DNA from 3 places in the Anabaena sp. FACHB-1391 genome. Region 2 is predicted to be linked to each of the others. Evidence: predicted binding sites of a transcription regulator. Region 2 holds the regulator's gene; each other region holds the start of a gene.
The links. The regulator NtcA, encoded in region 2, controls nitrogen genes in cyanobacteria. The targets are predictions, from matches to a motif close to TNTGTANNNNNNNNTACANA.

Region 1 (7,729 bases), on a different contig from region 2:
TATTGGTATCACCGCTTCTTTACATGGTGCAAACACTCATAACTTGTCTGGGTTAGCAGTATGCAGTATGTGACAATTATACTTGTGGTGTAACATAGCTGATAGCGCGTTTTTTAGTGGTTCATCTTCATTATTGCAATTATAAAAAAATAGATCACTTTTCACCTACAGTCCACCAAGCTAAAGCATAAGGTTGAACAGCTTCATTAACCTGCTTCTTAAATTCTACCCGAATTTTATAATTACCATTAGTAGAAACTGGACAAAAGATATGTTCAATATTATCCACTTCACTCACAGAAGCACACATAACAACTTCATTGTTCTTCCCATTTTCCTCAACCAAATAAACATCAAGATTATTTAATCCCTGATCTTTAAATGTTTCCCCCAGATCATATTGTTGATTATTATTTTTATCATTTAACTCTACCAAACGATCCCAACTTAAAGTAATAGCTACAAAATTATTTGCTTTTAAACCGCTTTTAAAAACATATTCCTGAGCAGTATTAGCATTAACTCTATCATAATTCCAACCAATTGATGGTATAGGCGCATTAGCTTTCCATTGACCACCATTTAATTGTTGATAAGCTCGAAAAGCATTTAGATGACCTGCTCCCATTTGAGCATCTAAGGGAATTTTTACATCTTGATAAGCTTCCGTTACTAACCAATCTTGATTTTGTTTATCAACTAATGTTCTCGTCATTCCTAACCGTAAACCATCACCACTATCTTGAATTTTATCTGCTGCATTGAGTAATATAGCTTTCATCACTTGATGACGACGAGCATCAATGCTCCAATTTAGTTGTTTATTTCGCAATTGTCTATCAGTAAACTCTTGCAATAATGCTACAGTAGCAGTAACCTGTGGTGCAGCAAAACTAGTACCTGTAGATTTATTAATTTTACCATCGGGATTAAGTAAAGGAATATTAGTACCAGGAGCAACTAAACTAATTGCTCTTCTATTACCAATATTAAATTCCTTTCCAGTTAAACGATCTTTTATTTCTTGACTGTTATTAGTCAAATTAGAAACGTGAACTTTATCAAAAATTCCGTTTCGTTCTGAGGAAAAAGCCACATTAATTGCGTTAAAATTGTCTGTAGGAATAGGAATCCCGCCTTTACCTTGATTTCCCGCAATAGTATACACAACATCATGCACACGACTAGACCAGTCAATACATAATGTGAGTAAAGCATTTCCATCTAAAATAGCTTCTGGTCTAGAATCACGATTTAATGGTTCACCAAAACTAAAATTAATAGCTCGAACATCACCACCATTTTGTAAAGCGATGTGTTGCGCTGATAAACACTCCTCCGGTTGACCATTTTTTCTCATAGACCCCACAGCGGAAGAATATAATCGTGCATTGGGTGCTACACCAGGAAAAGCTTTATCTTGACTTACCATGACAGCAGAAACATTATAGGCATGAGACTCAACATTAAAATTTGACTTAGCTACAAGATTGCGGATAAAAACCGCTGTTGGTGATACAGCACGATTTTTAGACACGGCTTTGTCCCAGCCAAACATTCCTGGACGACCGATTTCTACTTGACCAATAGCAATTTTTCTTCCGGTTAAATTATAAGGAGCTTGATGTAACTTCAAAGCATCAATACCTTTATAATCTAAAAAATTTGTAACTTTTACACCAGCAAAGGTTGGTAGAGTTAAGCAGGAAAAACTTAAACCCCAAAAAATTATCCAATTTTTGTTCATGAGCTACTAAGTAAAATACAAGACTTAAAAGATATGGTACAAAAGGCAATGTATAAAATCTAAGAAGTGAAAGAGAAGATGCAAAAGGCAATGTATACAATGCTAAAGGTAAAAGAAAAAATGCAAAAGGCAATGTATAGGGTATCAGAAAGATATGATTTTTATCTTTTCTTTCTTCTCCTGAGTCCCGACTTCTGACTCCTGATTTTCACTAAAAAACTTTTTTACTCTTGCCTTAATTAATAATTTATCCATATTTTGTTACAATACCTACAGACGAAGACGCTTAAAACCCACTAACCATGACCCAAAATTCATCTCAAAAGCCCATAGTTATTGCTCCATCTATCCTATCAGCAGATTTTAGCCGTCTGGGTGACGATATTCGCGCCGTAGACAAAGCGGGAGCAGATTGGATTCACGTTGATGTAATGGACGGACGTTTTGTCCCTAATATTACAATAGGTCCTCTGATTGTGGAGGCGATTCGTCCGGTTACAACTAAACCCCTAGATGTCCACTTGATGATTGTTGAACCAGAAAAGTATGTAGAAGGTTTTGCTAAGGCTGGTGCTGATATTATATCCGTCCATGCTGAACATAACGCATCTCCTCACTTACACCGCACTTTGGGACAAATCAGAGAACTTGGTAAGCAGGCTGGAGTTGTACTGAATCCTGGTACACCTTTGGAGTTAATTGAATATGTGCTGGAATTGTGCGATTTAGTGCTAATTATGAGCGTTAACCCCGGTTTTGGTGGTCAAAGCTTCATTCCTAGCGTAGTTCCTAAAATCCGCAAATTGCGTCAAATGTGTGATGAACGCGGTTTAGATCCTTGGATTGAAGTTGACGGGGGTCTGAAAGCTAATAATACTTGGCAAGTTTTGGAAGCTGGTGCTAATGCTATTGTAGCAGGTTCGGCTGTATTCAATGCTCCTGATTATGCTGACGCGATTCACAATATCCGTAACAGTAAGCGTCCAACTCCAGAATTAGCTGCTGTTTAATTTAAATACTTCTGATCAAGTACAACTTAGATCCTCGATTTCTTTGAGAAGTCGGGGATTTATTTTATATTTTTATAAAATTTGATGCCTTTGAAAAATCAGTTAAGATGATGTTAGTACAATCGCTCTAAGTAATTGACTTCCCTAATATGACAACCAGCGCAACTATAAACAAGGTGGACTACCTCCGCATCAGTTTAATTGATCGCTGCAACTTTCGTTGTCAATACTGTATGCCCGAAGGTGCAGAACTTGATTATATCGTCAAACAGCAATTATTAACTGATGAGGAACTGCTTACCCTCATTCAAGAGGTATTTATCCCCGTTGGTTTTACCCGCTTTCGTTTAACTGGTGGTGAACCTTTACTCCGTCCTCATGTAGTTGATTTAGTTGAGAAAATTGCTCATCTTCCCCAAACTGAAGATCTAGGAATGACTACAAATGGATTTCTACTCGCTCCCATAGCCCAAAATCTCTATGATGCAGGTTTAAAAAGAATTAATATTAGTTTAGATTCTTTAGATCCACATATATTTGCAGAAATTGTCGGTAATCATGGACGTGGACGCTGGCAACAAGTGTGGGAAGGTATCCAAGCTGCTTATAGGGTGGGATTTAACCCGTTGAAATTAAATGTAGTGGTAATTCCTGGCGTTAATGACCATGAAATTTTAGACTTGGCTGCTTTAACTATTGATAAACAATGGCACGTTAGATTTATTGAATTTATGCCTATTGGGAACAAAGACCTATTTAGCGATCGCGGTTGGGTATCTTCAGCAGATTTACGTCAATCCATTTATGAGCGTTGGGGCTTGACAGAATCGCAAGTTTGTGGTAATGGACCTGCGGATATATTTCAAATTCCTGGGGCTAAAGGCACACTAGGATTTATTAGCCAAATGTCAGAATGTTTTTGCGATCGCTGTAACCGGATGCGTCTTAGCGCCGATGGTTGGCTACGTCCTTGCTTATTAAATGAAACCGGTCAAATTGACTTAAAATCATCTTTACGCGCTGGTATTAGTACCACAGACCTACAAACACAAGTGAGACAAATTTTAAATATCAAATCAGAAATAAACTTTAAACAACGTGACTCTGGTACTCTCGGCACTTATGCCCGTACTATGTCCCAGATTGGTGGTTAGTCAGTTAATATCAGGGAATCTTAGATTTTATAGGGCTGACACAATTGTCACAAAAAATAAATTATAATCTTCTGTTTTTAGCTAGAGATTTAGCTCTGATGATTGTTCTCGTAGACTCTCGAAGAGAGGACTAAAGTCCTCACTACGATTTAGGGTATTATGCCAGCAAGTTCTGTTTTAGATTTTGGATTGTCAATGCCAAGAAAAACAATTCCCATCCAAAATCCAAAATCCAAAATCCAAAATCCAAAATTGTCCTAGGCTTGACGTGAGTAGTATTCCACCACAAGTAGTTCATTAACTTGTAGTGCCACCCATTCCCGTTCAATTATACTATTGACCTTACCAGCCAATTTAGTTTTATCAAACTCTAAATGACTAGGAAGATTAGCTAAACCGGGATATTGCAGGTTAGCTTCCACTAACTTCTTAGAAGCTTCTCTGTTTCTCACAGCAACTTCCTCACCGGCACGGCATTGATAGCTGGCAATATTTACTACTCGACCATTAACAGTTACGTGACCATGATTCACCAATTGACGAGCGGCCGGGATTGTCGGAGCCATACCCATACGGAAAACGGTATTATCCAAGCGCATTTCTAACAATTGCAGTAATACCTGTCCAGTAGAACCAGCTACTCGTCTAGCTTTACGGACATAGCGCAGCATTTGTTTTTCGGTCAAACCGTAGTTCATGCGGAGTTTTTGCTTTTCCTCTAAACGGATAGCATACTCAGATCGCTTTTTACGGTTTTGACCATGTTGTCCTGGGGGATAAGCGCGTCTAGCACTCTTCCGAGTTAAGCCTGGTAATTCGCCTAAACGACGGACAATTCTGAGGCGGGGTCCTCTATATCGGGACATGAGTTTCCTTAATTTAATCCTTCTAAAATTTTATTCAGACCTACTATTATGACATAGTTCCCAATCATAATAGACATTTTATAGGTAAATTGTCTTCTATTTACAGATAATATTCACAGCAATCAATCAGTTAAATCCACCAACTTTTGGCGTATTTTTGGTGATTACACCGACCTGACTGAATGGGAGAAGATGGGGAATCAGATTCTCAGGTAGCATAACCTTGGTTAATTGGAGAATAGTTATCGAAAGAAAGCAAAAAAATTAGTAACTTTGGGAACAAATCAACAAATTATTGCTTCACTGTATTTACAGCATCATTGATAATTATAGGTGATTGTTAACCAGTAGTTTAGCGACTATGACTGTTACCGATTCCTATCGAGACGACCATCAGGTTTGTACCTACTAGCTCATTGAGTATAAGTACCACAGCTAAACCAGCATCTCAAATTTTTGCCCCAACACTTCAACCACGGGAGTGATCCTGATTATGTAGTCAGAATTTATCAGCCTACACAAATTACACCTGTGGTTGCCCTTGATTTCTGTCACCACAATATCCACAGGATTTAGCAACCTGTGTAGATAGGATTAGTAACAGTGATCAGATATCAACAAATTTAGACACTTTTGTTAAGTGTGTCCCCGGTTTACGTCGGCAAATTGATTTGTGTCCCACCTAGGCATGAGATACTTTTATTGATGCCAGTGAAGGATATAGAGTTTTGGCGGATTATCTACCAATATATTGGGTTACAATCCAAATAAGAGAATATAGGCAAGCCCATCAGTTCCCATGAATAAATAGATTTATCACTGTACTCCTGGTAAGTGTGCCACCCTACGCAAGATACAAATAGTGTCTTCTATTCATCCTTATGACCAAAAACCATTTGTAAGATCATTGGTACTCCCCCCTCCTGGTGATATTTATCCCCCCAAGAACGAATAACTTCGTCTAATTCGTCTATTGCTTGCTCGATTTGATCAGCCGGAATATCCAGTTCTTCCACAGCCCGCATCGTGTTTGGTTTCCGATCTGCCCAATATTTCATCATCCGGAAATATCGGGCTGTATCCTCTACCATCGTGTATGTGCGCTCTTGATCATCAGCAGGAGAATAAAAAGGACGAGTTAGAGCATAAAAGGGCATACCCCAAGGAGAATCAATGCGTGTTACTGTTCCTGAATACAAGAGCCGACGCTTGATATGTTCTGCTAATGCTTCACTCAAGGGCATTTGGTGACTAGGGGGTAAGTCCTCCTGCGATCGCTTATGAAGAAAGTCAATTAACTCCATAAATTCAAATGAGGTGACTAACTTAGCATCAGGAAGATTTTTCGGTAGCTTTTGCTCAATTTGTTTTTTCTCTTCGCTGGTTAGACTCGTACCAGGAACACGGGATCTTCCTGGTTGCCAAGGATATTTTTCCATCCAGACATAAGGAAGTTGAATCAGATAGCGAGGTTCTTGGGAACCTAGCATTTTTAGCAGTTTGCCCTCAGTTAAAGCTTGTCTTACTTCTTCAACAATTATTTTAACTCGCTTTGGCTCAAGGTGGTGCAAATGTCCGGTCATTCGCAGGTTTTGTCCCTGCTCTAAATAGGTCATGTAAATTGCACACTTGGCTGCTGTTGCGGCTGCATCTAAAAATGCTCCATGCCTGTGTCCACCTGTCCGCATGGCACTGAAGGCTAGATAAAGCATGATCTGATCCATAGCACTAGGTCCAAGACGCTTAATCAGATCTATGTCGTTGGTCATATTCTACAGACGGTTTAATGGCTCGGTTACAAGTATGATGTTCAAATTAAATTACTGATTATACACCCATTTTGAAAAAATGATCTCTCAACTTCAAACCTAAAAAAAATGATCTCTCAACTTCAAACCTAAAATTACTGGTTGACTCGGAAATTTTTAGGTAGTAAATGTTCAGGGAGCAAATTGGCAATTTTTTGCCTCAGACTAACTAACCCCTCCCTCTGGTATGACTCGGAAACTTTAAATATCGAGGGTTTTGGGATGCAGGGTTACAGAGGAGGACGGGTAAAGTAGAATGATTTGCATTTTTTCTATTAGAACCCAGTATAACTTTCTCTTTCTTAAATATCTATATATTTTGCAAAAAAATTTCTTCCAGTCTTTTCTTACGTATGATTTTTGATACTCGTTAATCTGGACTGAATAAGTTCTAAAGGGAGGACAGGTAATAGGTAATAGGAATTTTACCATTACCAGTAGCCACTGAGAACTGACTATTTAGAAGGTTGTGGCTGATTTGGTGTTTTTCTCCAGCTAATACAGGCCGCACCCACAGTAACTAATATAACTCCCATAATCTGTACAATATCCAGGGATTCTTGCAGCATTAAACCGGCGAAAATTACCGTAAAAATTGGGACTGTAGCCCCAATTAAAGAGGAGAGAGGAGCGCCTAGTTTACGAATGCCAAAATTATTGAATAAGTAACCGCACAAGGTTAAAACACCTAATATAAAAGCACTTAAAACCAGTTCGAGTACATTAGATGAGTTAATTACTAAACCTAAATTACTTGGTAAAGGTATGATTAAGCACGTAAAACTTAATAACAGCATGGTAGTAAAGTTAATTAGTGTCAAAGATACGGGATGTAATTTGAGTTTGGTGGCGCATATTCTAGTAACAATGACGTAAATTGCAAATACTAGCCCGGATAGAATGGCTGTAGTGCTTCCTAATGAGGTATTGTTCACCACTACCTGACCACCCAAAATTAACAATTCACCAGCGAAAATTGCCGCCATTGCACCAGTGATAAATAAATTAGGACGCTCCTGAAACAAAAACCACGACAGAAAAACACTCATAACCGGATAGATAAAGAAAAGAGCGATCGCCATGGACGTGGTTACTTCACCAATAGCCAGATAAACAAGTACCTGTGATAAAAATAACAAGAAAC
Region 2 (7,729 bases):
CATCACTATTAATGATACAGGAAACTTTTGCAATTGTACTTCAATGTTAGCGATCGCCTCTTCTGCTAATATCACTTTATGATAATACAGTTGTCTATCTAATCCCATTACCGCAATACCACATTTATCACGACCAGGATCAAATCCTAAAACTACAGGTTGTGTATTAGTCATTGGTTATTAGTCATTAGTTCTTTGTTGTTATCAATTTTTACTGTAAGTCAATCATTTGTTATTGTAAGTCAATCATTTATAATTGTAAATTCGTCATTTGTTATTGTAAATTAATTATTTGTTATTGTAAATTAATTCAGTAATTGTGTAAAGTTTTGCTTTGTTATTAGTTTATGTTAAATTGATTTTTGATTGTTCACGTAGTGAAAAGAATTTGTCCATTTAATAAAGCCACTAATTTTATTCTTAATGGACCAATAGTATAAGTATCCTCTGCGGCTACGGCTTTAACTTCTATCTCTTGCTCTGTTTGCTGTAATTGAGTAACAAAGCGAACAAAAGTCCCTTCTACTTCTACAGCTTCAACAATTCCCGCATTTCGAGCGCGAAATTGAGAAGCAGAAACTAGCAAATCTAGACGTTGACGCAGTTGGTCAGATGTCATATTAATTAAATCGGCTGTAGTTGTAGCCAGTACCTCACCTGATGAAAACACTAGTTGATTTCGGGCTGCATCTGCAAAAAATTCGATTTGCTTTTCACCTCTAACGTAATTACCTGCTGAAAAGATTCGTACTACATATTCTCGACCATCTTTAATTTGTGCAATTAATTGATCAACTTGATTTTTAGTCACACGCAGTATTTCTGTATTTGTAGATTTAGCGCCAGGTTCAGTTAATTGAATATTGGCATTACGATTAGCTTCTTGTAAAATTTGGATAATTGCCTGAGTTGCCATAATAGGTTTATCAACAGTAATTAACCCTGCCACTATCACTTGACCCCTAACTAAACCTAATTTACCCAACCGGAGATCACGGTAAGACTGATAATATTTTTCTAATCTAGCTACTTCTTGTTCTAAAAATTTTTGTTGTTTTTCCAATTCTTGTAAACGAGATTCTCTTGTCAGAATAATTTCTTCTCGTTGTTTAATTTGTAGATTGCGGTTTTGAATCAGCTTATCTAATTTAGTAATTTTGCGATCGCGTTTTTCAATAGCCGTCTTTGCCTCATCAATAGCTTGCTTACTTTGAGCATACAATCTTTCTCGTTCTGACTTTAATTCTTGCACTGCACTTTGTAATGTCAGGCGCTGATTGTAAAGAGTTTGTAATTCAGTTTTAGCTTGTTGATATTGAACCACAATTCCACCGAGACGACGTTGAGTTTCATAAAGTCGTACTTGAGTTTTAGCCTGTTGGTTAAGAGTACGATTCAATTGAGATTGTGTAGCTTTTTGTTTAGTATTTGCCGCTCGCAAATATTTATTGATAGTTTGTAATTCCTGTTGTACCTGACTTCGTTCTTGTCTGCTTTGATTTAACTCACGTTCTACCTGACCTTTTTGAGTTTCTGCGGTTTTCAGTTGTTCCCGCTTTTGTCCCAAGTCCCTTTGAATATCCTCCAACTCAAATAAACCCTTTCGCAATCCTTCATCAGCAGCAAATAGAATTGCTAAAGTGGTTGCAGAAATCAGACCACCCGTAAAAATAGTCACAATTACAGCGGTTTTTTTCGGACGCAAGTTGAAGAGTGAGAGACGTGCTTTACCAACTCGTGTGCCGATGCGATCGCCCACGGTGGCAATCACGCCTCCCAGGATGAGAATTGCTGCAATTAGGATGTAACCAGTGGTCATTGTTAGCTACGGAAATGCTGACCAGTCTAGCCTACTACGTTCAACCATTGTCTGTGGATAAATAATCAATGGAGTGGGGGTAATTTTGGAATTGGTTGCCCCTAATATCTAAAAATTCGTACCAATTCCATTACCTGACCAAAAAATTTTAGATTTTAGATTTTAGATTGGGAATTTTCGGTACAACCCTCGCCCCTTCAGGGCAGAACTAATCCAAAATCGCTAATTTAAAATCCCCAAGCTCCACACTTTAGGGTGGAGTCAATCCAAAATCCAAAATCGTAAATCCAAAATCTATTGACCTTACCCCATAAATTATAAATTTTAAGTAAATTGCTTACTTAAAGCGACAGGTTTATGCACAGTAATCTTCTTTTTATGAATGGAAATCATTTTTTTCTCGCGTAAATCTCCCAGGAGTCTAGTCACAGTAACGCGAGTCGAGCCAATTGCTTCAGCGATCGCCTGATGTGATAACTTCAGATCAATGGTAATGCCATCAGCAGAAGGAACGCCAAAATCACGACAAAGAATCAGTAAAAAACTAATTAACCGTGAACCCATGTCGCGGTGAGCCAGAGTTTCAATCATCATCTCCGTCTGGAGAATCCGCGAAGACAGCCCTCGCAGCATTAACATTGATAATTCTGGATTTTCCTTTAGTGACTGCTCCACTTGTTCAATTGGCGCTGAAAGCAATTCTACAGTGGTAAATGCCACTGCATGATAAAATCGATCAGACTTATTACCTGTCAATAGAGACAGCACGCCAAAAACGCTATTTTCCCTCAGCAGAGCCACCGTTATTTCTTCTCCTGCTTCATACACCCTCGACAGTTTCACCGCACCCTTGAGAAGAAAATAAACTCGTTCAGCAGGATCTCCCGGAAAAAAGATCGTCTTATTGCGTTCAAACGTCTCGACAACCGGGGGAAAAGCCCCGGTGGCCATCTGACGAAAAACATTTGCTAGGGCTTTGTCTTGTGTCACGATCATCTCCCTTCCCCTACCCAATGCCAGAAAAACAAAAACTAATTACCTAAGAATACACCTGAAAAATCAATAAAGCACCGTTATTTTTTTTGTTTTTCCTATACCCAAATTCATATTTCCTAACCCTTCGTTGATTATGATACATAATTTTGGTTCAGGTTAGCTAGTAATTATTGATAAGTAGTTCTGCTAGTTATCGTCTCCAGGTTTTGCCCCAAAGCTGGGAAATTTCTTGAGAATCTTTACAAATATGGTTATGATTTGCCGGGTACTTCCTGCCTACTCTTTGCGGATTTTAGAAAATTTCTAGGCTCACAAAGTTAAACTAGGGTCAGATTCTAGTATGCTCCTAATGATGAATTATATTAGCAAAGTTTATGCTGAATCTGTCTGGAAAAAATGCCCTAGTTACAGGTATTGCCAATAACCGTTCTATCGCTTGGGGAATTGCCCAGCAACTGCACAAAGCGGGGGCTAATTTGGGTATTACCTACTTGCCAGATGACAAGGGTAAAATGGAAAAAAAAGTGGCTGAATTGGTAGAACCGCTCAACCCTAGTTTGTTTCTGCCCTGCAATGTTGAAAATGACGAGCAAATTCAATCTACTTTTGAAACTATCCGGCAAGAATGGGGGAGATTAGATATTCTAGTCCATTGTTTGGCTTTTGCTAAAAAGGAAGATTTGACCGGAGGTTTTAGCCAAACTTCCCGTTCTGGTTTCAATACAGCTTTAGAAGTTAGCACTTATTCTCTTGTACAGTTAAGCGGTGCTGCTAAACCTTTGATGACTCAAGGCGGAAGTATTATTACTCTTACATATTTGGGAGCAGTTAGAGCAATTCCTAATTATAATGTTATGGGTGTGGCTAAAGCAGGTCTAGAAGCCAGTGTTCGTTATTTAGCAGCCGAATTTGGTCCTGAAAATATTCGTGTTAATGGCATTTCGGCTGGTCCTATTCGCACTTTAGCTTCTTCTGCCGTCGGTGGTATCCTAGATATGATTCATCATGTTGAAAAAGTAGCCCCGCTCCGTCGCACTGTCACTCAATTAGAAGTAGGTAATACAGCCGCTTTTTTGTGTAGTGATTTGGCAAGCGGTATTACTGGACAAATCCTGTATGTAGATGCGGGATATGAAATCATGGGGATGTAAGAAGAGGCCGGGAGCAGGGGGCAGGGAGAATATTTATTGCCCCTATTACCCATTACCCATTACCCATTACCCATTACCTATTGCAACTGACAAATGACAACGGACAACAAACAAACACCTCGCATAGTCTCAGTTCACCGTACTACTGGTGAAACAAATATTTATGTCACTATCAACCTTGATGGTACAGGTATATGTAAAGTATCTACTGGTATTCCCTTTTTAGATCACATGCTTCATCAAATCGCCTCCCATGGGTTATTTGACCTGGATATTCAAGCTCAAGGTGATTGGGAAATTGATGATCATCACACTAATGAAGATGTGGGAATTACCTTGGGACAGGCATTATTTCAAGCTTTGGGAAATAAAAAAGGAATTGTCCGTTTCGGTAATTTTACTGCTCCTTTAGATGAAGCCTTGGTACAAGTGTCCTTAGATTTCTCCGGTAGACCTCATCTAAGTTATGGTTTGGTAATTCCTACTCAACGGGTGGGGACTTATGATACACAATTGGTGCGGGAGTTTTTTGTGGCCTTGGTAAATCATAGCCAAATGACGTTACATATTCGTCAATTAGATGGTATTAATTCCCATCATATTATTGAAGCTGCTTTTAAAGCCTTTGCTAGAGCTATGCGAGTAGCAGCGGAAATTGATCCACGTCGAGCAGAAACCATTCCTAGTTCCAAAGGTGTATTATAAAAATTCCCGACAGCGGTTAATATGTAGATAGTTCTCAATAGTCAGTAGTTGATAATTTCACGTCCATGAATTCTGTTGCAGACAACTCCAATGCTCGACAAAATCCCCTAGACAAACAACCTGTAGTCCTGACTTGTGAACTACGAAAAGTCTATCGCACCGGATTTTGGCTCAATCAAAAAGTTGTATCCCTGAAAAACTGTTCTTTACAAGTGTATCCAGGAGAAACCTTTGGCTTGCTCGGTCCCAATGGTGCGGGTAAAACCACTTTGTTAAAATTGTTGTTGGGAATTATCCGCCCCACATCTGGAAGGGGATTATTATTAGGTCAACCCATAGGTGACGTTAAAGTTAAACAACATATTGACTACCTCCCGGAAAATCCCTATTTATACGACTATCTCAGTGGTTGGGAATTTTTAGAGTTAGCAGCGGGTTTATTTCAAATTCCCCAAAAATTACAACCTCAACGTATTCCCCAATTAATGGATAGCTAGTTTAGAATTTGGTGCTGATGGTTGTTGGCAAGGTATACTCGAAGAAAATGACTATGATTTTCTATCTAGTCTGGGTTTGATGGGTGGAAAAATCATTACCATGAATCTATCACGTCAATCTCTAGAAGAGTTTTTTATTCAGCAAATTCAAACCAGAAATCATACCCTGTCTGAATTGATTTAATCAGATAGCAAACGAAATCAGAAAGTAGCACTTTATCGTTTTTGCTTGATGGTAAATGGCTGTCCAGGGTATCAGCTATGGCGAATAGATTGGTGATTAAGATAACTAACATTGGTAAATTTTCATGGATAAATCAGCCATAAGTAGTAATTTTATTTTTCACAAGACTGCTATATTTACAGCTTAATCTGTAGTACCACAGTAGATTTCAGAGGTGTTTAAAAGGTCTAAATTCATATTTGTCGAAAACTTTAAAATATGCTCTTAGGTAAAAGTCAAACAAGGTAAAAATGGAAAGCGTGTAGAGATATCTAAAAAATAAAATTATGAATCTGATATTTTAGAAAAAAATCTCTGAGGAGAAGTGGAAAATATAGAATCGAAAATTGTTATAAAAATTGAGAATTAAATTGTCTAAATAAATTTAGAGGTGAATTAACTTCATGGAAAATATAAAATCCATATCCCAAAGCAATAAATTACAATTACTTATGTCCGGAAAATTAAAGATTTATGAGAAAATAAAATTGTTGAGCCACTGCGATGTTTAGGTGTAATCAACGTTAAAATGTTTCAGAATAACTGCAAATATCGTTATCTCCAAGTCTCAGGTAAGTATGCTTAATAAAAATTTGTGTAAATTCCTCACCCATTCAACCATGAGTTTAGCATTGCTAACAACCGTCAACATCGCTTTACCATCTGCGAGTATGGCACAGAGGCAGTCAGTAAAATCAACATCTAGTATAGTTACAGATTACTTATTAGGAGGCGGTGATCTCATCCGTGTAAATGTATTTGAAGTTCCAGAATATACAGGTGAATATCAAATTCCTCCTGGTGGTGCAATTAATATGCCTTTAATTGGTAGTGTACCCGTTTCTGGCTTAACAACTGAACAGGCCTCTGATACCATTGCGAAAAGATATTCTCGTTTTCTCAAACGTCCTCTGATTTCTGTTAACTTGTTATCACCTCGTCCCATAAATGTGTTTGTAGCTGGAGAGGTAACCAGGCCTGGAGCTTACACCCTCAGCTTACAAGGGGGAGCAGGGAATAACCCCGGTGTGCAATACCCAACGGTATTAGCTGCCCTAACTATAGCCCAAGGTGTGACATTAGCAGCAGACGTGACTCAAGTGCAATTACGGCGCAAAGTAGGGCGTTCTGGAGAGCAGACGGTTTCCCTAAATTTAAAGGAATTGACTCAAACAGGGCGAATTTCCCAGGAAATTACCTTACGAGATGGAGATACCATTATTGTTCCCACTGCTACTAGCCTAAATGTGGCTGAAGCTCGGAATCTCTTTGCAGCTAACTTTGCTGCTAGTCAAACTTCACCCCGCACAGTGGTGGTAATTGGTCAAGTTTACCGTCCCGGTTCTTATCTTGTCACCGCTGGAAATGCGGGTGGAGGAGAGGGTGGTGGTGCTGGTGGTGGTTTACCCACTGTGATGCGGAGTTTACAACTAGCTGGGGGAATTACGTCCCTTGCAGATGTACGGAAGATTAAATTACGCCGTCCTACTCGAACTGGTACGGAACAAACTATAGATATCAACCTTTGGCAATTACTACAAAGTGGTGATATCAATCAAGACATTGTGGTGCAAGATGGAGATACAATCGTCATTCCTACAGCTACAGACATTAGTGCGGCTGAAGCTACGCAATTGGCTACCACTACTTTATCGCCAAATACTATTGAAGTGGGTGTAGTGGGTGAAGTCAAAAGACCGGGAGCGGTAAGATTACAACCCAATAGCTCTTTAAATCAGGCATTATTAGCTGCTGGTGGTTTCAATGATAGTAGAGCCAGTAAAGGAAGTATAGAACTCATCCGCCTCAATGCCAATGGTACAGTTACTAAACGTCCAATTAAAGTGGATTTATCTAAAGGAATTAATGAAGAAACTAATCCGATCCTGCGTAATAATGATGTTGTCGTAGTTGATCGCAACGTTTTAGCTAAAACAGGTGACAGAGTTAATACTGTAGCTGGTCCTTTAGGGACTATCTTGGGGATTATCAGACTATTCACTACTGGATTTTAGGTTATTTAGGAAAGGTAAAGTAATGGTTTTCTAGATTTCCCACCAAAAAATCTAGGACTAAAATATGGTTATAATATGACTTAGTTACTTAGTCAGCAATTAATAATTAAATTAATAATTATAGTAATTATAAGTATAGCAATAATCGCCTATAATATCAAGGCAGGTTAATTATTAACAATTCTCATTCAAAAACTACACATTTAACCCATTTAAAATTACAGTTAGTTAATACACGGTATAACCATCACCCTGAAATCAATTCTGCCCAAAGCTGAAAGAGGAGAAGATCATGGACCCAATAATTTTGATTATATTTTTAG
Region 3 (7,729 bases), on a different contig from region 2:
ATTCATAGCCCGGAGAATTTCTGGGTGGGAATGTTGCAGGGGTAAATCTAAATATGGTAAACAGTTGGGGGTTTCTTCGATGGCCGCCATTACATCTGGTGTTAATCCGGTGGGATAGGCGTAGTGCATTCTCACCCAAGGTATATCTACTTTCCCTAAAGCCCGCAGCAGTTCGGCTAATTTGGGTTTTCCGTAAATATCTAGGCCGTAATTGGTGGTGATTTGAGAAATGAGAATTATTTCTTTCACACCTTGATCTGCCAGTTGTTGGGCTTCGGCTACTATTGATTCAATGGTACGCGATCGCTGGTTTCCTCGCAAATGGGGAATAATGCAAAATGCACACCGATAATCACAGCCTTCAGCCACTCGCAGGTAAGCTACTCCTTCGGTTGTTGTCCGATAACGCGGTGTGGTTTCATCAGCGATATAAGTAGGTTCGGCGGTAATTTCTTTAACTCTCTCTCCTTGCTCTACTCGCTCGATCACATCCACAATTTTGTGATAATCTCCTGTCCCCACTACCGCCACCGCTTCTGGCAATTCTTCCAATAATTGTTCTTGAAAGTGTTGGGCCATGCAGCCTGTAATGACGATTTTCTTATTAGCCTCCGCTAGTTCTACTAGGGTTTTTACTGATTCCTGTCGTGCTGCTTCAATAAAACTACAGGTATTAACAATTACGTAATCTGCTAATTCTTCGTTGCTATCTACACTATAGCCTGCGTTTACTAGCAGCCCTAACATATGTTCTGTATCAATGCGATTTTTCTCGCAGCCCAGGTGAGAAATGGCAACTGTTGGCTTTTCACCCATCATGTTCAATAAATGTTCCGTTTTTCCTTGCTAATTAACGTTCAAATTGGGTCGGGATATATAGATAAATAACTCCTACCCAACTACCCGTTACTAATTACCAGATTTTACCTGTATAATTAGCTACTTTAATTAGTAAATACAATCCCCCAACCTCTTCTATTTTACATATAGAGGCGGTGTCATGATCCTTCTACTAATTTGTTTCCCAGGGTAATCTTGAGCATCTTTGGGTAAGTCTGACACTCGTAATATTTTTTAACAATTCGCTTATTGGTATTTTAAATTACCGCAGCGTGGGCTTTGTTAATTTACCCATTGGGAAGCCGACCCGGAGGTCTGTTTTGAGAAGCCGCTACCCAACCGGGAAATCGCACTGGCGACCACGCCCATCAAGCAGTAATGCTACTCCGGCATTTACAATTAAATGACGGGAAGCTGCCTTGCATCTTGTGAGTGGCAAACTTCTCTTCTAATCAGATTTTATCTTAACATATCTTAGGGAAGGTTGAAAGTTAATTTCCATCTTGAGGAGGAGGTTACAACCTGACCATGAAAAAACCGCTTAGGACTCACACAGCAGGGAACAGGGAACAGAAAAACCGGCGTTGCATAATGTCGGTATGAGTTATGTTTCGCGCCAAGGCGCAAAGAGTAAGAGTTTGAGAATGTGCGAAGTAAATTAAAAACGTGGACTTATATCAGTTATTTAAAACCCGAACCCCAATTATTGGCGTAGTGCATTTGCTACCCTTACCTACTTCAGCCCGTTGGGGAGGTAGTCTCAAAGCAGTGATTGACCGCGCTGAACAAGAAGCCACAGCCCTTGCTAGTGGAGGGGTTGATGGGATTATCGTTGAGAATTTTTTCGATGCCCCATTTACTAAAAATCAAGTTGACCCGGCTGTTGTCAGTGCCATGACTGTGGTTGTACAACGTATACAGAACTTGGTTACTGTGCCTGTGGGATTAAATGTGTTACGCAATGATGGCAGAAGTGCGATCGCTGTTGCTAGTTGTGTTAATGCACAATTTGTTCGTATTAATGTACTTACAGGTATAATGGCAACTGACCAAGGACTAATTGAAGGGGAAGCTCATCAATTACTACGGTATCGTCGAGAATTAGGATCTGACGTGAAAATTTTTGCTGATGTTTTAGTAAAACACGCCCGTCCGTTGAGTTCTCCTCATCTCACTGTTGTTGTGAAAGACACTATTGAAAGGGGTTTGGCTGATGCGGTAATTTTATCTGGTTGGGCTACTGGTAGTCCTCCTGAGCAAGAGGATTTAGAACTAGCTAGTGCTGCGGCTGCTGGAACTCCCGTTTTTATTGGTAGTGGCGCAAGTTGGGAAAATGTTAGCACTCTCCTACAAGCAGCAGATGGGGTAATTGTTTCTAGTTCTCTCAAACGTCATGGTCAAATTCAGCAACCCATAGACCCCATTCGCGTCAGTCAATTTGTGGAAGCCGCCCGCAGACCTCTGTTGTCTGAACTATGATGCTTTTGATTTGCTTGATTTAGATGATTTCTAAACTAATTACCAATTACCAATCACTAATATTATGACTCGTCGTCGTTCTACTCCTAGTATTTATAAATGGTCGCGTCCAGCCATTGGAGCGATCTCCGGTTTTGGTATCCTGAATACAGGTTATCTCACTTTTGAAAAGCTGACCGGCAGCGCCCCGGTTTGCACTACACCAGAAAATGTTAAGAGTTGTGTAGATGTCCTTTCTAGTCCTTGGGCTACAGTTTTTGGTCAACCATTACCTGTATTTGGTTTATTGGCATACATGGGTATGTTTATATTCGCTTTAGCTCCTTTGGCATTGAACTCAGGGGAAAATAACAAAAGTCAGAAACAACTAGAAAATGTGACTTGGTGGTTGCTGTTTATAGGGGCGATCGCTATGTCGGTTTTTAGTGGATACTTAATGTATGTACTAGCATTTGAACTGAAAGCTATTTGTCTTTACTGTATCGCTTCTGCCTTATTTGCATTAATCATGTTAGTGTTAACCGTCATGGGTAGGGATTGGGAAGATAACGGACAACTTTTATTTACCGCTTTAATTGTAACGATTGTGACGCTAATTGGGACTTTAGGAATTTATTCTCAAATCAGCCCATCAGGTAATATTACTGAATCAACTGATGGAAAACCTACAGCAATCACCTTTACCCCAAAACAATACCCAAATCCTGAATTTGGCTGGGAAATTACTACTAAATCTGGAGAAGCGGAAATAGCCCTAGCCCAACATCTGGTTAAATCTGGTGCTAAGGAATATGTAGCCTATTGGTGTCCCCACTGTCACGAACAAAAGTTACTTTTCGGGAAAGAAGCTTATCAAATCATTAATGATAATTCTAAGGTAGAGTGCGCTGGTGATAGTCCCAATGGTAAACCAGAATTATGTAAAGCCGCAAAAATTCAAAGTTTCCCAACTTGGATTATTAATGGTAAAAGCTATAGTGGAGTACAAAGTCTAGAAGAATTAGCAAATATCACAGGTTATACAGGTCCGAAAAACTTTAAATATTTCCGTTAAAAATTAGTAAGACTTACGCAATTGTGACAAAAAATTATTATGTTTTGTTTGTAGTCAGGGCTTTAGCCCTGATGATTGTTCCCATAGCCTCTAGAAGATAGGACTAAAGTCCTAACTACGATCTCATTTATTAGACCAGTTGCGTAAGTTATCATTGGAAATGATAGCGTTTCCCAGTCTAATGAAGTACAAAATTATCTCCGTTTATCTGCGTCCATCTGCGTACCCTTCGGGAAGCAAGCTACAATTATTACTGCTTGTACCTCACTTGAATGGGAATGGCGATAAGGTAATCAGGTGAATATATATTTATCTTTAATTTCACCAATTACCAATTACCCATTACCCATTACCCATTCTTGATTTTTCACCAGAGTATGCACTTGCCAATTAGGATCAGTTTGGGGGTAATCTAAACGATAATGTCCACCACGGCTTTCGGTTCTAAAAACAGCACTTTTGAGAATTAATTCGGCCACATCTAATAAATTACGAGTTTCTGCCCAAAGCCGCAATTCCTTTTCAATTTTCGGTTGTTGAAAATTAACTGATTGTCCAGGCTGTAAACTTAATAATAATTGACTTAAAGGTAAAGCTGCAAAGTCTTTTTGCCAAGATTTGATTTGAGAAATGGCAGTTTCTAAACTTGATTTTTCTCGACAAATACCCGCACTTTGCCAAACTATACGGGGTAAATTTTGGCGAATTTCTGCTAATTGTCTTTGTTGATTTTCCCAATCAATTGCAGACGGGTTAACTGCAAAATTTCCATTTTTAATAAAGTTAACAGATTTCTGTTTTTGAATTATCAATTTTTCATGATCAACATTAGCCATTTGCGCCCCAAAGACAATACATTCTAAAAGAGAATTACTGGCTAAACGATTTGCACCATGTACCCCCGTACTAGCGGTTTCCCCAACAGCATATAAACCGGGAATATTGGTCGAATTAGTCACATCTGTGAGAATGCCACCCATCCAATAATGGGCGGCGGGAGAAACGGGAATGGGTTGATTAAAGACATCAATACCCCAACGTTGACAAACGGCGATGATATTGGGGAAACGATGACGAATTTTCTCAGGGGGAATAGGACGCATATCTAACCAAACATGGGCTGTAGCCGGGTCAGAGGCGGTATTTTGTAAATGACTAAAAATTGCTCGACTCACCACGTCTCGCGGCGCTAATTCCCCAGATGGGTGGTAATCAAAAGCAAAACGTCGCCCGGTATCATCCACCAGGTGCGCCCCTTCACCGCGTACGGCTTCACTAATAAGAAAACGTCCCGGTTTACTCAAGGCTGTAGGATGAAACTGCACAAATTCTAAATCCCTAAGAATCGCCCCCGCCCGCCAAGCAATGGCCACACCATCACCTGTACTTACTTCTGGGTTAGTAGTTTGGGCAAATACTTGACCACCGCCACCCGTAGCTAAAATTACTGCTCCGGCTCTCACCCAGGTAATTTTACCTTGATAAAATAGGCTAATTCCCAAACATTGACCTGTTTGGGGTTCTATCCACAAACTCAAAGCCAAAGCTTGCTGAATTACTTTGATATTCTGACGACGCAGAACTTGATTTTTCAGGGTAGTTGTAACTTCCCTACCAGTGGTATCAGCCGCATGGAGAACACGAGGACGAGAATGGGCTGCTTCTAAGGTTAAGGCTAAGTTACTTTCATGACGATCAAAAGCGACTCCTAAATTAACCAGGGATTGAATACAACTGGGAGCTTGTTCAGCTAAGAATTTTACAGCAGCTAGATCACATAAACCCGCTCCGGCTTTTAATGTGTCTTCAATATGCAGTTTTGGCGAATCTTCTGGGGCGACGGCTGCGGCTATACCACCCTGCGCCCAATCACTAGCGGATAGGGAAACTGTTTCTTTAGTAATTAGGCCGACTTGTAAGGATGCTGGTAAACATAGGGCTGTATATAGTCCCGCTGCACCAGCACCGACTACTAAAACATCAAATTGGTTAGGAATATCTATATCAGACAAGGTGGGGTAATGGGTAATAGGTAATGGGTAATGGGTAATGGGTAATGGGTAATGGGTAATGGGTAATGGGTAATGGGTAATAGAGAAATTTATTAGACTTTTTGCCTATTGCCCCTACCAATCACCAATTACCAATTACCAACTAAGGTTATCTGTAGATACCGTTGTTAATGCGATCATCACCTTCGTTGAAGTTAGGCTCAAATTCTGTCACGGTGAAATTATCCAAATTGGCTTGCAAAAGTGCTTTTTGTTTATCGCTCAATTTTGCCAAATTTAATACATCCTCTACTTTGTTGTAAGGAGCATTTTTGATAATTTTCTTAGCCAAGGTGGGATATAGTCCTGGATACTTTTGGAAAGCAGCGATATTGGTATTATTCAAATCAATTTTTTTACCAAAGTCCGTTCCCAGTTTCTGATCTGCTTTGTTTTGGCGAGCAAGTGCTAAAACTGGAACTTGATTTCCTGCAAAGCTATTGAAACTAACAGCTTGGGCTGTCTGAGTAGTTCCCAGCATTCCCCAACAACCTAGCAACAATGTAAATACAGTGAATAAACGCACCAATCCTTTCACGATTTTTTACCTCTTTCTATCAAACAGCAATTAAATTGTTGATTATTTGCAGCCACAAGCCATAAACCGTAGGGCATAAGCCAGAATTTTCAGGTTGTTAGAGCAGTTTCTATTCTAACTTGATCCTGATTTTCTCATGGTTTAGCTTCTTCGTTTTAGCTTGGGATCTTGCACAACAGTCATCAAGAACTAATATACAGCGTATCAATATCCACAATATTCACTACTATTTGGTTTACTTTGACTTTTGCCAAAAATTCTTCCTCATAGCACTTACGCGCCTATTTTTGGGTGTTTTCCCCATTGATGGGAATTTCACGCTAGAACCGCTGCTATTAAGAATAGACTGTCTACTAGAATTGTACTCAAAATTGCCCCTCCAAAGGCATACCAATGGCATTGTTTATTCAGTAAAGAGACTGTTCCCACTGTCATCAGTATCAGGGCAAGAATGACCGCCCAGCCCTCTCCCCAGGGTGTTTCGACTTGTTCTAAGGCATTTTGTAAGATTTGTGAAGCTCCTGCGGGATCTATTCTCATAATTTGTCGCCAATAGGGCATCAAATCTACTAAATAAAAATAAATATCGGTTAAAACTGTCCCCAGCAAAGAACCTAAATAGAACCAATTGCCGATTTTACCCCAATTTTTCGCTAAACACCACAAAGCAAAGGGTAATCCTAGTGATTCTATGGGTATATGCCAAATTGGTTCATATCTTAACCAACCCCAATAAATTGCCCCTGTCAACCAAGTCCAGCTAAACCCAAAGAGTAAATCTCCCCATAAATAGGTTCTTGAACTTGACATTAATCTCATACTGAACCAAAGTAAAAAGCCTGTTGAAAATACACTTAGCGCAGGAAATGATCTTACTAATGGTGCTTCCACAAACACTGGTACTGATACTAAAAATACCGACGCTGCAAATACTAACCAATTTTGTCGGGAAGATATCAAGTTTGCTAAAGAGGTTTTTTTAATGCCATCACCAATATCTAACGTAGGGTTAGTAGCTGTATAGGAAAAGAATGTATGATTAATCAAAGTTTCTAATATTTGTTACTAAACTTTACTTATCCCACAATATCATAATTGATAATCCCCCCTGGGGGCATCTTGATTATACACGAAATTTATTTATAGGACTATGCACTCAATAATTTCACGAGTTTTGGTAATTTCAGCCGGGGGGCTTGACAGTGTTTTGAGTTTCGGGTATGATGATGTTATTGGTGGAAAATAGTGCGTCCATATATATAGAGTTTTGAATTACTAAGATTATTATTTCCAAAATAAATCTCCGCAGTAGGGAAATATTAACCGCAACTTCTGGAAATACAAGATTGATTAAATAACTTGGATATTTTGTTATAGGGATATAAGTTATTTCTATAGGATTTTGGGAAAAAAGATTTTTCTCAATAAACAGGGGTCTATTCTCATGATTATTGAGAATTTTGTCAATAATTTCACGAGTTTTGGTAATTTCAGCCGGAGGGCTTGACAGTGTTTTGAGTTTCGGGTATGATGATGTTATTGGTGGAAAATAGTGCGTCCATATATATAGAGTTTTGAATTACTAAGATTATTATTTCCAAAATAAATCTCCGCAGTAGGGAAATATTAACCGCAACTTCTGGAAATACAAGATTGATTAAATAACTTGGATATTTTGTTATAGGGATATAAGTTATTTCTATAGGATTTTGGGAAAAAAGATTTTTCTCAATAAACAGGGGTCTATTCTCATGATTATTGAGAATT

Region 1: the regulator NtcA is predicted to act here: its motif matches at 2,005-2,024, upstream of rpe (ribulose-phosphate 3-epimerase).
Region 3: the regulator NtcA is predicted to act here: its motif matches at 7,012-7,031, upstream of H6F62_RS18560 (DUF3120 domain-containing protein).

The regions. Positions count from the first base shown of each region.
Region 1 is NZ_JACJQS010000031.1:35,376-43,104, reverse strand. It holds gene H6F62_RS14880 (S8 family serine peptidase) at 155-1,747, opposite strand; gene rpe (ribulose-phosphate 3-epimerase) at 2,050-2,757, shown strand; gene moaA (GTP 3',8-cyclase MoaA) at 2,925-3,911, shown strand; gene rpsD (30S ribosomal protein S4) at 4,169-4,777, opposite strand; gene hetR (heterocyst differentiation master regulator HetR) at 5,647-6,546, opposite strand; gene H6F62_RS14855 (EamA family transporter) at 7,041-7,729, opposite strand, start outside.
Region 2 is NZ_JACJQS010000014.1:69,913-77,641, forward strand. It holds gene H6F62_RS08980 (pre-16S rRNA-processing nuclease YqgF) at 1-174, opposite strand, end outside; gene H6F62_RS08985 (DUF3084 domain-containing protein) at 371-1,819, opposite strand; gene ntcA (global nitrogen regulator NtcA) at 2,144-2,815, opposite strand; gene fabI (enoyl-ACP reductase FabI) at 3,190-3,966, shown strand; gene hisB (imidazoleglycerol-phosphate dehydratase HisB) at 4,060-4,671, shown strand; partial or broken gene H6F62_RS09005 (ATP-binding cassette domain-containing protein) at 4,737-5,352, shown strand; gene H6F62_RS09010 (polysaccharide biosynthesis/export family protein) at 5,970-7,406, shown strand; gene H6F62_RS09015 (SPFH domain-containing protein) at 7,699-7,729, shown strand, end outside.
Region 3 is NZ_JACJQS010000050.1:23-7,751, reverse strand. It holds gene rimO (30S ribosomal protein S12 methylthiotransferase RimO) at 1-816, opposite strand, end outside; gene btpA (photosystem I biogenesis protein BtpA) at 1,507-2,319, shown strand; gene H6F62_RS18575 (vitamin K epoxide reductase family protein) at 2,384-3,373, shown strand; gene nadB (L-aspartate oxidase) at 3,709-5,385, opposite strand; gene psbU (photosystem II complex extrinsic protein PsbU) at 5,534-5,962, opposite strand; gene H6F62_RS18560 (DUF3120 domain-containing protein) at 6,278-7,009, opposite strand; partial or broken gene H6F62_RS20745 (hypothetical protein) at 7,453-7,729, opposite strand, start outside.